3 regions of the Streptomyces sp. NPDC049970 genome follow, and region 3 is predicted to be linked to each of the others. Evidence: riboswitches for the same ligand, from Rfam matches in the RefSeq annotation. Region 3 holds a riboswitch; each other region holds the start of a gene.
What was found. Region 3 has a riboswitch for cyclic di-AMP ahead of AB0I83_RS02720 (LysM peptidoglycan-binding domain-containing M23 family metallopeptidase). Riboswitches for the same ligand answer to the same signal wherever they lie in the genome.
Positions count from the first base shown of each region.

Region 1: it holds a riboswitch for cyclic di-AMP, as region 3 does, so the genes downstream of both, AB0I83_RS20685 (transglycosylase family protein) here and AB0I83_RS02720 (LysM peptidoglycan-binding domain-containing M23 family metallopeptidase) in region 3, are expected to answer to the same signal.
Region 2: it holds a riboswitch for cyclic di-AMP, as region 3 does, so the genes downstream of both, AB0I83_RS10215 (NlpC/P60 family protein) here and AB0I83_RS02720 (LysM peptidoglycan-binding domain-containing M23 family metallopeptidase) in region 3, are expected to answer to the same signal.

Region 1 covers NZ_JBFALP010000011.1:147,660-153,033, reverse strand. The annotation lists gene AB0I83_RS20700 (DUF501 domain-containing protein) at 1-418, opposite strand, end outside; gene AB0I83_RS20695 (septum formation initiator family protein) at 519-989, opposite strand; gene eno (phosphopyruvate hydratase) at 1,084-2,370, opposite strand; gene AB0I83_RS20685 (transglycosylase family protein) at 2,697-3,392, opposite strand; cyclic di-AMP (ydaO/yuaA leader) riboswitch at 3,393-3,531, opposite strand; gene AB0I83_RS20680 (transglycosylase family protein) at 3,853-4,806, opposite strand; gene AB0I83_RS20675 (cytochrome P450) at 4,912-5,374, opposite strand, start outside.
Region 2 covers NZ_JBFALP010000004.1:318,222-323,595, reverse strand. The annotation lists gene pcrA (DNA helicase PcrA) at 1-1,764, opposite strand, end outside; cyclic di-AMP (ydaO/yuaA leader) riboswitch at 2,022-2,182, shown strand; gene AB0I83_RS10215 (NlpC/P60 family protein) at 2,181-3,329, shown strand; gene AB0I83_RS10210 (hypothetical protein) at 3,493-3,846, opposite strand; gene AB0I83_RS10205 (NlpC/P60 family protein) at 4,205-5,272, shown strand; gene AB0I83_RS10200 (GNAT family N-acetyltransferase) at 5,285-5,374, shown strand, end outside.
Region 3 covers NZ_JBFALP010000001.1:623,707-629,080, forward strand. The annotation lists gene AB0I83_RS02700 (aspartate aminotransferase family protein) at 1-1,018, shown strand, start outside; gene AB0I83_RS02705 (XRE family transcriptional regulator) at 1,078-1,695, shown strand; gene AB0I83_RS02710 (DUF6126 family protein) at 1,784-1,957, shown strand; gene AB0I83_RS02715 (tyrosine-protein phosphatase) at 1,993-2,826, opposite strand; cyclic di-AMP (ydaO/yuaA leader) riboswitch at 3,238-3,397, shown strand; gene AB0I83_RS02720 (LysM peptidoglycan-binding domain-containing M23 family metallopeptidase) at 3,402-4,313, shown strand; gene AB0I83_RS02725 (SGNH/GDSL hydrolase family protein) at 4,476-5,303, shown strand.

The DNA.
Region 1 (5,374 bases), on a different contig from region 3:
AGTGGCCGACCAGGACGTGCAGGCACTTCACGCGGTCCGGCATGCCGCCCGCGCTGGGAAAGCCCTCCAGGACCTCGATGGCGTCGCGCCGGGCGAGGTAGTCCTCGTGCGCCGCGCGGTAGGCGGCCGCAAGTTCCGGGTCCGCCGCCAGACGCTCGGTCATCTCCCGCATGACGCCGTTGGCCTCCAGCGTGCCGATCGCGGAGGCGGCGCGCGGGCAGGTCAGGTAGTACGTCGTCGGGAACGGCGTGCCGTCCTCCAGACGGGGCTGGGTCTCGACCACGTCCGGGTTGCCGCACGGGCAGCGGTGCGCGATGGCGCGCAGACCGCGCGGCGGGCGGCCGAGCTGGAGCTCGAACGCGGCGATGTCCGCAGCGTCGGGCGTGGTGGATTCTGTCTGCGGAGGGGGCGTGTCCATGCCTGCCTTGAATGTCATCGGTCGGACGGTATGTATCGGTGCGGGGACGCGGGGCGGTACGGGGCGCGGTGCGCGCGCCCGGAGCCGCGCGGGGACGGGATCATTCGCGGTCGGCGCTGTCGACGCCGTCCCAGAGGTTCGAGTGCCAGGGCCGCCCGGTCGCCCCCGGGTCACCGCGGCGCACCTCGGCCGCGTCCGGGTCGACCACCGTGTAGCCGGTCTCACCGGGCACCACGTAGTGGAGGTGCTCGCGGGCCAGACGACGGATGTACGCGTCGTCCCTGAGCCGCGCCTTCTCGTCGCGCAGCTCCTCGGTCCGCTGGTGCGCCTCCCGCGACAGCCTCTCCTGGTCGGCGATCTGGTCGCGCTGGGAGATGTACTGCCGCATGGGATACGCGAGCGCCACCACCAGGGAGCAGACGATCAGCGCCAGGAACGCGGCACGCCCGGTGAGCCGCGAGCGGCGGGCCTGGCGGCGGTTCTGGGACCGGTAGACGCGGGCCGCCGTCTGCTCACCGAGCACGCGCAGCCTGGTCGTGGTGGAGAACCGGTCGCGGTCCTTCCCGGCCATGTCTCACACCTCCCCGTCACGCACGTCCGTCCCCGCACACGGTACGGGACCGGATGCGGGGACGGACGGAGGCTGGTGCTCCGGACTCGGGCTGTCAGCCCTCGAAGCGGAACCGCGGGAACGCCGAGCGGCCGGCGTACACCGCGGCGTCGTCGAGGATCTCCTCGATGCGCAGCAGCTGGTTGTACTTGGCGACACGGTCCGAGCGGGCCGGGGCGCCGGTCTTGATCTGACCGCAGTTCACGGCGACGGCGAGGTCGGCGATGGTGACGTCCTCGGTCTCACCGGAGCGGTGGGACATCATGCACTTGAAGCCGTTGCGCTGGGCCAGCTCCACGGCGTCCAGGGTCTCGGTCAGCGAACCGATCTGGTTGACCTTGACGAGCAGGGCGTTGGCCGAGCCCTCCTCGATGCCGCGGGCGAGGCGCTCCGGGTTGGTCACGAACAGGTCGTCACCGACGATCTGCACCTTGGAGCCCAGCTTGTCGGTGATGACCTTCCAGCCGGCCCAGTCGTCCTCGTACAGCGGGTCCTCGATGGAGACCAGCGGGTACGCGGAGACGAGCTCCTCGTAGTACTCGGTCATCTCGGCGGCCGAGCGGGACTCGCCCTCGAACTCGTAGACGCCGTCCTTGTAGAACTCGGACGCGGCGACGTCGAGCGCGAGCGCGATGTCGCGGCCCGGGACGTAGCCGGCCTCCTTGACGGCCTCGAGGATCAGGTCGAGGGCGGCGCGGTTGGACTCGAGGTTCGGGGCGAAGCCGCCCTCGTCGCCGAGACCGGTGGACAGGCCCTTGGTCTTCAGGACCTTCTTCAGCGTGTGGTAGATCTCCGCGCCCCAGCGAAGGCCCTCGGAGAAGGACTCGGCGCCGATCGGCGCGATCATGAACTCCTGGATGTCCACGTTGGAGTCGGCGTGCGAGCCGCCGTTCAGGATGTTCATCATCGGAACGGGCAGCAGGTGCGCGTTCGGGCCGCCGAGGTAGCGGAACAGCGGGAGGTCGGAGGCCTCGGACGCGGCGTGCGCCACGGCCAGCGAGACACCGAGGATGGCGTTGGCGCCGAGGGAGCCCTTGTTCTCGGTCGCGTCCAGGTCGAACATCGCCTGGTCGATGAGGCGCTGCTCGGTGGCGTCGTAACCGACGAGCTCCGGGCCGATCTGCTCGATCACGGCGAGGACGGCCTTCTCGACACCCTTGCCGTGGTAGCGGTTGGGGTCACCGTCGCGAAGCTCGATGGCCTCGAACGCACCGGTGGAGGCGCCGGACGGGACGGCAGCACGTCCCGTGCTGCCGTCGTCGAGGCCAACCTCGACCTCGACCGTGGGGTTTCCCCGGGAGTCGAGGATTTCCCTGGCTACGACGACGTCGATGGACGGCACGAGGCATCTCCTTCTGGGATCTGACACTGGTTGTGCAGGGTCACTGTGGCCTTGCGCCACGAGCCTAACCGGCTCGGCGCGCTCAATCGGCCGTCCGCCCGCCCCCTGGGACGAAAAAGGACCCAAGGACCTTCATTACGGGCAAAGCTGCGGAAATCTACTGGCAGGTAACCACAACAGTTGAACACTCGCCCCGGCCCGGCCCCTCGCGGCGACCCGTGGAGGAGCCCCGACGCGGGGTGCCCGGCGCGGCGCCGGCCCGGCGCGCAGGGGGGTGGTGCACGCCGGGCCGGACCGCCGGGGAGGGAGGAGGAAACCCCGGTCCGCTACTTCGTCAGGTGGAGCTGCTGGCCCGGGAAGATCAGGTCGGCGTCGTCGACGATGTCGCCGTTCAGCTTGAACAGCTTCTCCCAGCCGCCCTTGACCTTCTTCGCGTCGGCGATCTTGCTGAGGGTGTCGCCGGCCTTCACCTTGTACTCGCCGTCACCCTTCTCGACCTTCTGGCCGGTCGGGGTGGTGACGGTCTCCTTGGGGGCCGTGCGCTTCTCGCTGCGCGTGGTGGGCTTCTCGGCCTTGCGCTCCGGCGCGGCCTTCGGGGCCGTGTCGCCGTTCTTCGAGGAGCCGGTGTCGACGCCCGGGTCCACACCGTCGTTCGTCAGGCCGCCGGCACCCGCGCACCCCCAGGCGCCCGGGCCCTGCAGGTCGAGGAGCTTCTCGGCGGCGGCGATCTGCTGGTCCTTGCTGGCCAGGTCCGCGCGGGCCGCGTACTGCGTACCGCCGGCGGCGGCCCAGCTGGACTGCGAGAACTGCAGACCGCCGTAGTAGCCGTTGCCGGTGTTGATGGACCAGTTGCCGCCGGACTCGCACTGGGCGACGGCGTCCCAGGTGTCGACGGAGGCGGCGGAAGCGCCGGTCGCGCCCATCAGCGGGACGGCGACGGCCGCACCGGTGACGCCGGCCAGGGTGGCGATACGGACGGCCTTGGACGGGCGGCGGTGCTTGCCCTTGGTGGAAAGCAGCATCGTTCTCCTCACCGACGCCTACGAGGTGAGCTGTCGGGTTCGGGCCTGTGAGTTGCCCGGTCGCCCGCGCTCGCGGACGACTTCACCCCGAGCCGTCCCTCGCCCGTCTTCCGACGGCCGGGTCCGGCACTTACCTGGGTCCCCCGCTCCTGCCTACGGCGCTTTACGCGTCGTTCCCTCCGACCGACGGCAGGATTCGGCGTGACGGTCGAAGGTGCCCGCGGTGCGAGCGGCTCCGACCGTAAACACACGCAACCCCCACATTCAAAGGCGGGCATAACGGTCAATCAGCGCGTAACACAATGACACTCGGGCCCGTTCGCGCAGGTCGGAGCGGATATGGGCGGACAGGACGGACGCGGGCCGCCAGTTCAAGCAAAGAGACCCATGTCTCACTTACGCATAAGTGGACATAGGCCTCTGAACTACCCCCGATTTCGGGGTGTTTTCGCGCTTTTGATCAGTTGGCGGCCAGGGTCTCCGGCTGCGAGTCGCTCGCGTCCGGACCGAGGTCCAGGTCCAGGCTCTGGCCGGGAAGGATCAGGTCGGGGTCGGAGCCGAGCTCCGCCTTGTTCGCCTCGTAGAGCGCGGTCCAGCCGCCCGCGAGCTCCTGCGAGTCCGCGATCGCCCAGAGGTTGTCGCCCTCGCGGACCGTGTACGTCCCCTCGTCCGCGCCCTGGCGCGCCTCGGAGTCACCCCGCGAGGCGTGCCGGCCGGACTCGCGCCCGTCGGTATCCGCCGACCCGCTACCCGCCTCCGGGGCCGGCGTACCGCGGTGCTTTCCGCCCGTCTCCCCGTCGTCACCCTTCGAGGCGCCGGACTTCCCGGTCGCCTGCGGGGACGGCTCGGCGGACGGCGACGCCTCGGTCTCGTCACCCTTGTCGGCGGCTTCGCCTGCCGGAACCTTGTCCGTCTCGTCCTTCGCGTCGGTGCCGTCCGCCTCGTCGGGCGCCTCGGAGGAGGCGGTGTCCGACGGGGCCGTGCTGTCAGACGGCTCGGCGGACGGCTCGCCGCCCGGGTCGATACCCGGCAGCGTCCCGTCGAGCGCCAGCCCGGAGATCACCGCGCAGCTGGGCCACGCCTGCGGACCCTTGTCGTCCAGCACCTTCTCCGCGACGGAGATCTGCTGCGAGCGGCTCGCGAGGTCGGCGCGGGGCGCGTACGTGGTGCCGCCGTAGGCGGACCACGTGTCCTGCGAGAACTGCAGACCGCCGTAGTAGCCGTTACCGAGGTCGGCGCTCCACATGCCACCGCTCTCGCATTCGGCGACCCGGTCCCAGGTCGTGGCCTCTGCGGCCTGCGCACCGCCCGCACCGAGCAGCGGGATGGCGATGGCCGATCCCGTGACGCCCGCGGCGACGACGATGGCGGGTGCCTGACGAGGGCGACGGTGTCTGCCGTTCGCGGAGCCCATGGGATTGCCTTCCGTGTGACTGACATGTGACGGGTGAGTCGAACGGTGAACCTAGCCGTACTCGAACGTGTGTCACAAGTCGATGCAGCGGAGATCACGTGAAAGTCACAGAGTTGACAGAGTGTCACCTTTTGCGGACCGATGCCCGGGATCGAACTCCACCGGAAGCGTGCGCAGTCCACGCATGATGAGCCCGCCCCGCCATCGCAAATCATCAGGTTCCGCGGCGAGCCGCAGGTCGGGAAGGCGCCGCAGCAGCGTCGCCAGGGCCACCCGCCCCTCCAGCCGGGCCAGCGGCGCACCCACGCAGTAGTGGATTCCGTGACCGTAACCGAGGTGCTGGTTGTCACTCCGGGCGAGATCCAGGGTGTCCGCGTCCCGGAACCGCTCCGGGTCCCGGTCCGCGGCGGCCAGCACCACCAGGACGGGGTCCCCCACCGCGACGTCCTGCCCTCCCAGCCGTACGGGTTCGGTGGCGTAACGCCAGGTCGCGAGCTCCACCGGCCCGTCGTAGCGCAGCAGCTCCTCGATGCCCGTGTCGAGCAGTCCGGTGTCCCCCGCGGCCAGC
Region 2 (5,374 bases), on a different contig from region 3:
GAACTCGAGCGCGACGGCGGCGAGTTCCTGGAGGTTCTCGATACGGGTCTCGTCCTGCGGATCGGTGGAGGCCTGGAGCTCGGCGAGATAGCCGGTCCGCTCCATGACGGCCTCCAGCACGACCGCCGGACCGGCGCCGGACTCCACGATCGTGCGGAGTTCCTCCATCAGCGTGTTGAACCGCCTCACGGCGTTGGTCGACCGGGCCGCCATGCCGTACGCCTCGTCGACGCGGCGCAGGGCCTGCGGGAAGGAGATCTTCTCGCGCATCGACAGCGCGTCGATCATCGCCTCGGCCCGGTCGCCGATACCCCGCTTGGGCACGTTGAGGATGCGGCGGAGCGGGACCGTGTCCTCGGGGTTGGAGAGGACCCGGAGGTAGGCCAGGACGTCCCTGACCTCCTTGCGCTCGTAGAAGCGCACTCCGCCGACGACCTTGTAGGGGAGCCCGACCCGGATGAAGATCTCTTCGAAGACACGGGACTGGGCGTTCGTACGGTAGAAGACGGCGACGTCGCCCGCCTTCGCCTCCCCGGCGTCCGTGAGGCGGTCGATCTCGGTGGCGACGAACTGCGCCTCGTCGTGCTCGGTGTCGGCGACGTAGCCCGTGATCCGGGTTCCGGTGCCGGCGTTCGTCCAGAGGTTCTTGGGGCGGCGGCTCTCGTTGCGCTCGATCACGGCGTTGGCCGCGGAGAGGATCGTCTGGGTGGAGCGGTAGTTCTGCTCCAGCATGATCGTCTTCGCGTCCGGGTAGTCCTCCTCGAACTGGAGGATGTTGCGGATGGTCGCGCCCCGGAAGGCGTAGATCGACTGGTCCGCGTCACCGACGACACACAGCTCGCCGGGGGCGTCTGCCTCGCCCGCGGGTCCGACCAGCTCGCGCACCAGGGTGTACTGCGCGTGGTTGGTGTCCTGGTACTCGTCGACCATCACGTGCCGGAAGCGGCGGCGGTAGTGCTCGGCGACGTCGGGGAACGCCTGGAGCAGGTGGACCGTGGTCATGATGATGTCGTCGAAGTCCAGTGCGTTGGCTTCGCGCAGCCGCGCCTGGTAGAGCGCGTACGCCTGCGCCAGGGTCTTCTCGAGACCCTCGGCGGCCTGACCGGCGAAGGTCTCCTCGTCGATCAGCTCGTTCTTCAGGTTCGAGACCTTCGCCGTGAACGACTTCGGCGGAAAGCGCTTCGGGTCGAGGTCGAGATCGCGGCAGACCAGTGCCATCAGTCGCTTGGAGTCGGCGGCGTCGTAGATCGAGAACGACGAGGTGAAACCGAGGAGCTTCGACTCGCGGCGCAGGATCCGCACGCAGGCGCTGTGGAACGTCATGACCCACATGGCGTTGGCGCGCGGGCCGACGAGGTCCTCGACGCGCTCCTTCATCTCGCCCGCGGCCTTGTTGGTGAAGGTGATCGCGAGGATCTGCCCCGGGTGCACCCCGCGCTCGGCCAGCAGATGAGCGATGCGGTGGGTGAGCACCCTGGTCTTGCCCGACCCGGCACCCGCGACGATGAGCAGCGGGGACCCGGCGTGCACGACGGCGGCGCGCTGCTCGGTGTTCAGCCCGTCGAGCAGCGCGGCGGAGTCGACGACGGGGCGCGGCGCGCCGTCGCGGTAGTAAGCGTCGCGGGGCTGCGGCGGGGCGTCGAAGACCTCCCCGAAGAGGCCCTCCGGCACCGCTTCGGGCGCGTGCTCCTCGGGGGGCGGCGGGGGGCCTGCCTCTGCTTGCTGGAGGCCGGTCAGGAAACTGTCGTCAAAGAGGCTGCTCATCGCCTCACAAGTCTAGGCGGACGCACCGACAGCCCGGGCCGCATCGGTGACAAGGACCCGCTCCGCGCACGCAACGGGACGAACCGCCGACGGTGCGTGAGTATCCGGACCGCCGCGCGACGGCCCGGAACCGCGTCGGAGAAAGGTCACGAAAACGTATCGGGCATATCGACCATCAACCTTCACACAGGCACCACAAGTTGGTTAGCGTGCTGCGACGGGTGTCCCGTAACCGATCGAGGCGAACCACGCCGCGCGGGCACCCTCCGCCGAATCCGTACTCCCACGAGGGAGCGCGGAACCGGGGACCCACACGCAACACCGGGGTGAATCGGTCCGTCTCCGCCGGACCGTAGGGCAGCCTTCCGTTCCGCCCGAACCCGACAGCTAACCCGGTAGGCGGTCCACGGAAGGAGATGCCGGTCTTGGCATCGCATCGCAAGCGGCGCACGCGGCTGCGCACGACCACACCTGTGGTCGGTCTCACGACGGCGGCGCTCGCCTCCGTCACCCTGCTCTCCACCCAGAGCGCGACGGCTGCCCCGGCCGAGCCCAAGCCCAGCATCGAGGAAGTGCAGAAGAAGGTCGACGCCCTGTACCGGCAGGCCGGTACCGCGACCCAGCAGTACAACCAGGCGAAGGCGTCGTCGGCCGAGCAGCGCTCGAAAGTGGACGCACTGCTGGAGGCGGCGGCCCGGCGGGCCGACAAGCTCAACGAGACGCGCCGCGAACTGGGGGGGTACGCCGCGGCCCAGTACCGCAGCGGCTCGATCGCCCCGACGGCGACGTTCTTCCTGGCGGACGACCCGCAGTCGTACTTCGACCAGGACCAGCTGATGGCAAGGATGACCAGCCAGCAGCAGAAGACGGTCACCGACTTCCGTACGCAGCAGAAGGAGGCGGCGGCGAAGCGCGTCGAGGCGACGAAGAGCCTCGAGACGCTGACCAAGTCGCAGGCCACCCTGCGCGGCAGCAAGCAGCAGGTGCAGACGAAGCTCACCGAGGCGCGCTCGCTGCTGTCGAAGCTGACCGCCGAGGAGAAGGCGCGGCTCGCCGGGCTGGAGCGCAGGAAGGAGGCGGAGGCCAAGCGCAAGGCCGACGAACTGGCCAGGCAGCAGGCCGCCGCGGACAAGGCGCGGTCCGGGCGCGCCTCGAAGGAGACCGCCCAGAAGGACGCGGGCTCCGGCACGGGAACCGGCTCCGACAGCGGCTACGCGTCGAAGGCCGACAAGGTGCTGGCCTTCGCCCGCGCCCAGATCGGGAAGCCGTACGTCTGGGGTGCGACGGGGCCGTCCTCGTACGACTGCTCCGGGCTCACCCGGGCGGCCTGGAAGGCGGCCGGTGTCGATCTGCCGCGTACGACGTGGGACCAGGTCAAGGTGGGCACACGGGTATCGACCTCGAATCTGCAACCCGGTGACCTGGTCTTCTTCTACGACGACATCAGCCACGTCGGCATCTACAAGGGCGGCGGCATGATGATCCACGCGCCCAAGCCGGGTGCGAACGTCCGCGAGGAGTCGATCTACTACATGCCGATCTACGGCAGTGTGCGCCCGGCGTGACACGTCGGGGGCGACGCACCCGGTGACCGCACCCGGTGCGACACACGACTGACGGCTCACCGCCGGGAGCCGTGGAGGGGGCCGGGATCGCTCCCCGGGCCCCTCCACCCGCACGAACAGGCCGCTCGGGCCGCCTCGGGGGCCGGGAGCCCGGCCCGACCGCTCAGGTCCAGAGCACGGCGATGAAGATGTTGGCGACGGTGAGCCCGCCGACCGCGGCGAAGGCCCCCTTGCCGGCCTTCTCGTCGTCGCGCTTCACATAGACGAGCGCGAGGATCACGACGAGGATCAGCAGCTTGATCCCGATCTTGACGTTGTTCACGCTCTGGTCGTCGGCCTGGTTGAGCCCGACGAGGGCGATGCCCGTGACGAGCATGGTGAGCGCGCCGTGCAGCATGGCCGGAACGAACCGGGCCGTGCCCGCGCCCATGGCCTTCGTCTGGGTCAGGAACCCGCCCAGCAGGGAGGCGATCCCGATGATGTGCAGGGCCACGAAGACATTGATGAGTACGTCCATGGCCGCAGCCTAGGGCCCGGCCATATCACCACTCTCCACCAGGTACTACTTACCGATGAGTTGACGCGAGGCCTGCGCGGATTGCCGGACTCCGACTGAATTTCCCGGTCATTCGGTGGAAACGAAACCGCATCCGAGGGCAATAGCTGTCATTACGCCTCTTCCTCGCGCCCCGGGCTTAGCGTCCATCCCAGGTGACCGATTCTGAACCGCCGCTCCCCGTACCGAGCGGCATCCCGGTCGCCCCGCCAGGAGATCCGGCGGCGGGCCACTCCCCCCTGTGGTGGCCCGCCGGCGGACCCGGGCGGGCCCGCCGGTCCCCCCGACGGGCAGTCGAACGGAAGGACGCACCACCCCCGTGGCCGCCCATCGAGAAGCCGCTCACCGCAAGCCCAGACAGCGCCTGTTCACCGGGCCCGCCGCTCGGACCGCAGCCACCCTCGCCCTCGCGGGCGCGGCGTCCGCGACCGCTCTGGAGGGTGCGGCCCAGGCCGATCCCCAGGTCACCCCGGCCCAGGTCCGGAGCAAGGTCGACCGGCTCTACCACGACGCCGAGGTCTCCACCGAGCGGTACAACGGCGCGAAGGAGAAGGCCACGGCGTCCGAGAGGTCCCTCGACGCCCTGCGCGACGAGGCCGCCCGCAGGACCGAGCGCCTCAACGCCGCGCGCGACGCCCTCGGTGCGTTCGCCACCGCCCAGTACCGCAGCGCCGGCATCGACCCCGCCGTCCGGCTGGTCCTCTCCTCCGACCCCGACGAGTACCTGGAGCGCGCCTCCTACGAGGACCGGGCGGGCGACCGCCAGGCCGGCGCGATCAACGGTGTGCGCAGGCAGATCAGCGACATCGCGCAGCTGCGGGCACGGGCCGAGGACGAAGTGGCGGTCCTCGCCTCGCGCCGGGCCGAGCTGAAGAAGCACAAGGACGCGGTCCGCACCAGACTGGCCGACGCCCGCAAGCTGCTGGCCACCCTCACCGCCGAGCAGCGCGCCGACTACGAGCGCTCCGCCGACGCCGCACACGGCGGCACCGTCCGCGCGGACCGCGGCACCCCGCGCGGCTCCGTGGCAGCGCCCAACGCCCGCGCAGCGCAGGCCGTCGGCTTCGCGTACGGAGCACTCGGCAAGCCGTACGTCTGGGGCGCCACCGGCCCGGCCTCCTTCGACTGTTCCGGCCTCACCCAGGCCGCCTGGCGCGCGGCGGGTGTCTCCCTGCCCCGTACGACGTACACCCAGATCAACGCGGGCCGACGTGTCTCCCGCTCCGAACTGGCCCCGGGTGACCTGGTGTTCTTCTACTCAGGGGTGACCCATGTCGGGCTCTACATCGGCGGCGGCCAGATGATCCACGCCCCCCGCCCCGGCGCCCCCGTACGTATCGCGCCGATCTCGGAAATGCCTTTCGCCGGGGCGACCCGGGTGGCATAGGGTCCCGGTCCCATGGACACCGCCATTCAGCAGTACGCGCGTACGAACACCCTGCGCTCCCCGGACCACTACCGGGTGGGCCCGTTCACGGTGCGTCACAAT
Region 3 (5,374 bases):
CAGCGGTACGGAGGCGGTCGAGACCGCGCTGAAGTTCGCCAGGTACGCCACCGGCAAGCCGCGGATCCTCTACTGCGGCCACGCCTTCCACGGGCTGACGACCGGATCGCTCTCGGTCAACGGCGAGGAGGGGTTCCGGGACGGGTTCGCGCCGCTGCTGCCCGACACCGCCATCGAGCTCGGCGACCTCGACGCCCTGCGGCGCGAGCTGAAGCGCGGGGACGTGGCCGCACTCATCGTGGAACCGATCCAGGGCAAGGGCGTCCACGCCTCACCGCCCGGGTTCCTCCGGGAGGCGCAGGAACTGCTGCACCGGCACAAGGCCCTGCTCATCGCCGACGAGGTGCAGACCGGGCTGGGCAGGACCGGTGACTTCTACGCCTACCAGCACGAGGAGGGGGTCGAACCGGACCTGCTCTGCGTCGCCAAGGCGCTGTCCGGCGGGTACGTCCCGGTCGGAGCGACCCTCGGCAAGGACTGGATCTTCAAGCGCGTCTACTCCTCCATGGACCGGGTCCTCGTCCACTCCGCGAGCTTCGGGTCCAACGCGCAGGCCATGGCGGCCGGCCTCGCCGTCCTCTCGGTGATGGAGCAGGAGGAGACCGTCGCGAACGCCCGCCGCACCGGCGATCTGCTGCGCGAGCGGCTCGCCGGGCTGGTCGGCCGCTACGAGTTGCTGCACGAGGTGCGAGGCCGGGGGCTGATGATCGGCATCGAGTTCGGCCGGCCGTCCTCGCTCAGGCTGCGCAGCCGCTGGACGATGCTGCAAGCGGCCCGCAAGGGGCTCTTCGCCCAGATGGTGGTCGTACCGCTGCTGCAGAAGCACCGCATCCTCACCCAGGTCTCCGGCGACCACCTGGAGGTGATCAAACTGATTCCCCCGCTGGTCGTCGGAGAGCCGGAGGTGGAGCGCTTCGTGGCCGCCTTCACCGCCGTGATGGACGACGCGCACAGCGGCAGCGGACTGATGTGGGACTTCGGCAGGACGCTGGTGAAACAGGCCGTCGCCAACCGCTGACACTTTGCCTCTGAGGCAATAAATTTGCCTCAGAGGCAGGATCCTGGCCCAATGGAGGTATGAATCCTCCTGACGGAGGGGCGGCCGACGAGCTCCCGGGAGTCGCGCCGCGCCTGCGAGAGCTGCGCCGCGACCGCGGACTGACGCTGGAGAGCGCCGCCGGGCGTGCCGGACTCTCCCCGGCCCACCTCTCCAGGCTCGAGACGGGCCGGCGTCAGCCCTCGCTGCCGATGCTGCTCGGCCTGGCCCGCGTCTACGGTACGACGGTCTCCGAGCTCCTGGGCGAGATGCCCCCCGAACGTGACGCGATCGTCCGGGGCGGACCGGCCGAAGGCCCGCCCGACGACGGGGCCGACGGCTGGATCTACCGGCAGGCGGGCGGTTCGGGACGCGCCATGCAGGCACTGCGCGTCCGCGTCCCCCACGGCACCGAGGGGGATCTCGTGCGCGTCCACCCCGGGGAGGAATGGCTCTACCTCCTCGACGGCCGGCTCAGGGTCGTGCTGGGGGAGACCGTGCACGATCTCGGTCCGGGCGACAGCGCGCACTTCGACTCGCTCACCCCGCACCGGATCGCGGCCCTCGACCGCGGTGGGGCGAGCCTGCTCTTCGTCCACACGCTGCTGCAGAGCCCGCCCGCCGAGCTGTGCCTGGGCGGCGCGGTCCGGCGGCTCTGATCGCGCGCGCCTCGATCGGCGCACCCTTGTTCCCACCCGGGCCCTAGCGTTCCCACCCCGGCCCGAGCGGCCGGAAGAGAGGACTGTCATGTCCGATTCGGAGTACTACGACCCGCTCACCCCGCGACGAGCCGAGGGCGCCGACACCCAGGAGCGGCGGATGCCGCGCGGCCTGGTGATCCGGCTCGTCGCCTACCTGGTGGCCGGACACGTCGTCGCGGCCTTCCTCTACATCCTGTTCAACGTGGCCGGCAAGGGCTGACCGCCACCGCTACGGTTTCCCGGACGGCGGGCCGTTCACGGACGCCGAGCGTCCTCGACGAGTCGCTCGCGCAGTTTCTCGCGGGTCTCGTCGCTGACCTTCAGCCCTTCCCGGAGGTAGCGCTCGGTGCTGCCCCAGGTCTCCTCGATGGCCGCGAACGCCGCGGCCAGGTATTCGCGGTGGGCCCCGAAGAGCGGATTGAGCAGCTCCATCACCTCGTCGGACATCCCCGCCGACGAGGTGTCGCTGCGGCGCACCTTGTAGCGGCGATGAGCGTCGTTCGACTTGAGGTAGTCGGCCTCGACAGCGTCCTTCTCGACCCCGACCGCCAGCAGTGACACCGCCACCGAGAGGCCGGCCCGGTCCTTGCCCGCCGCACAGTGCATCAGCGCCGGCACGCTGTCCTCGGCCAGGGCGTGCAGTACGCGGCTGTGCTCGGCCGTGCGGTCCTTGATCATCGTGCGGTACGACAGGACCATGCGCTCCGTGCCCTTGCCGTCGGCCAGGATCGAGCGCAGCTGCTGGATGTCGCCGTCGCGCACCAGCCGCCAGAACTCCGCGCCGTCAGCCGGGTCGGAGAGCGGAATGCTGACATTCCGGACGCCGGGCAGCTCCACGTCGTACCCGTCGAGCTTGTGGTCGGCCGCGTTGCGGAAGTCGAAGACCGTGTGCAGTCCGAGCCCGGCGAGGAAGGCGGTGTCGGCCTCGGTGGCGTGGGCGAGGTGGCCGCTGCGGTAGAGGCGTCCGAAGCGCACGGTGCGTCCGTCGACCGTCGGGAGCCCGCCGACGTCGCGGAAGTTGCGGACACCGGTCAGGTCGACGTCCGTCGGCTCGGGGCCGGCCGGCGGGACCTCTGGCAGCTGCGTCACAAGGGCTCCTGGAGTGTCTGGCGTCGGCGCCGCTCGCCGACGGGGGCACGCTCGCGACGATACGACATGGCCGCGTCGGCTCACGGCCCCGGGCGCTGCGGTGTCCCCCCGCCGGGCCGACGACCGCAACATGTCCGTATTAATGCATTTAGCAGAACATGCCCTGCTTGTGCGGGAGATGAGGGGAGGGGGGTGAGCGAGGTCATATCCGTGACGGTGTGTGGCGAGGGTGCTCGTGGGTATTCCGGACGCCCTGCGGAAAGCCAAGATCCGTAATCCACGGAGTGTGACGGGAATTGCGCGACGGAATTGAGGTGTCGATTCCGGTTCGCATTCCGAGGCTTGTTCCCGGAGTCCCGGCTCGCTTACGGTCACGGTCAATCCGGACGGAACGCCTAATCCTGCCGCCGCCCGGAATCCGCACCGACTCACGTGTGGCAGGAGCGGGGGAACCAGGTAAGCCGCCGACCGGAGCCATCCGGAACGGCTCGGGGTCAAGACGCGCCACCGCGCGGCCGGGCATCTCCAGTCCGAACCCGACAGCTCACCTCGTAGGCGCCGGAGAGGAATTCCCCATGCCCGCAAAAGGCAAGCACCGCCGTAAGAAGACCGGCCCGATCTCCCGCGGCTTCCTCGCCGCGGGTACCGGCGGCGCCGTACTCGCCCTCCCGCTGATCGGCGCCACCGGCGCCCACGCCGCGGAGCAGGCCGCGCCCGCCGCGGCCAAGTCCGCCTCCGTCGCCGAGAGCGCGCCCGCCACCGGGGTGAAGGGCTCCCCGAAGACCTACTCCGTGGTCGCCGGCGACTACCTCGCGAAGATCGCCAGTAGCCAGAAGACCAAGGGCGGATGGCAGAAGCTGTACAAGGACAACCGCGACGTCGTCGGTGGGAACCCGAGCCTGATCCGCCCGGGAATGAAGCTGACCCTCGGTGCCAAGGCCCCCGGTGCGACCGGGAAGCCGGCCGCCGAGGCCGCGCCCTCCAAGGCGAAGTCCGCCCCGAAGCCCGCCGCCGAGAAGGCCGCTCCGGCCGAGAACGCCGCCGCCACCGCCGACTCCGGTGCCTCGCAGAGCACCGGCTCCGGCTACGCGGCGCCGGTGGAGAGCCCCACGGTCACCACGCAGTACCGCGCCTCCGGCGCCAGCTGGTCCAGCGGCTACCACACCGGTTCCGACTTCCAGGCCGCATCCGGCACCAGCGTCCGGTCCATCGGCCCGGGCACCGTGGTCTCCGCGGGCTGGAGCGGCTCGTACGGCAACGAGGTCGTCATCCAGCACAGCGACGGCATGTACTCGCAGTACGCCCACCTGTCCTCGCTGGAGGTCTCGGCCGGACAGACCGTCACCGGCGGGCAGCAGATCGGCCTTTCCGGCTCCACCGGCAACTCCACCGGCCCGCACCTCCACTTCGAGGTCCGCACCGGTCCGAGCTACGGCTCGGACGTCGACCCGATCGCGTACCTGCGTTCGCACGGCGTCTCCATCTGAGGGGCGACACCCGAGGGTTGAGCAGAGGGGCGGTGCGCACGGCGCGCCGCCCCTCTGCTTATTCCGGCTTTACCAAAACCTGACCAGGTGGTCTTTGTCACCAACCGTCAACCCCTTATTACGGTCGCGTAGGTCACATTCGAAGGTGCAGGATAAGTCGTTGTGGCAGACGATTCGAGAAACAAGACACGAGGCATCATCGGGTCGTACGCGGCGATCGGCGACAGTTTCACCGAGGGCGTCGGGGACCCCGGCCCGGACGGGCGGCTCGTCGGCTGGGCGGACCGGTTCGCGGTACTCCTCGCGGACCGGCTCCCCGTCCCCGACGCGCTGGCCCGCCCGGTGGACGACCCGCACGGGATATTCCGGTACGCCAATCTCGCCGTACGCGGACGACTCCTCGACCAGATAGTCGAGGAACAGGTCCCCCGCGCGAAGCAGCTCGCACCGGACCTGGTGAGCTTCTGCGCGGGCGGCAACGACATCCTGCGTCCCGGTTCCGACCCGGACGACGTGGCCGAGCGCTTCGAGCGCGCGGTGGCCGACCTGGCGCGCTCGGTCGGCACGGTCATGGTGACCACCGGCTTCGACACCCGGGACATCCCGGTGCTGAAGCATCTGCGCGGCAAGATCGCCACATACACCGCACACGTCCGGTCCATCGCCGACCGCTACGACTGCCCGGTCCTGGACCTGTGGTCCCTGCGGTCGGTCCAGGACCGCAGGGCCTGGGACAACGACCGGCTGCACCTCTCGCCCGAGGGGCACACCCGGGTCGCGCTGCGCGCCGCCCAGGTGCTCGGCCTCGGCGTGCCGGCCGACCCCGACCAGATGTGGCCCCCGCAGGCACAGCGCGGAGCTCTCGAGGTGCGCCGGGACGACATCAACTGGGCGCGGGAGTACCTCGTCCCGTGGATCGGCCGACGGCTGCGCGGTGAGTCCTCCGGCGACCACGTAGAGGCCAAGCGCCCCGATCTGCTGCCGCTCTGACCGCCCCCGGCGTTCTCCACCGCGGCCGACGCCGGGCGGCACGCCCTCTCGGCGGCCGACGGAGAACGGCG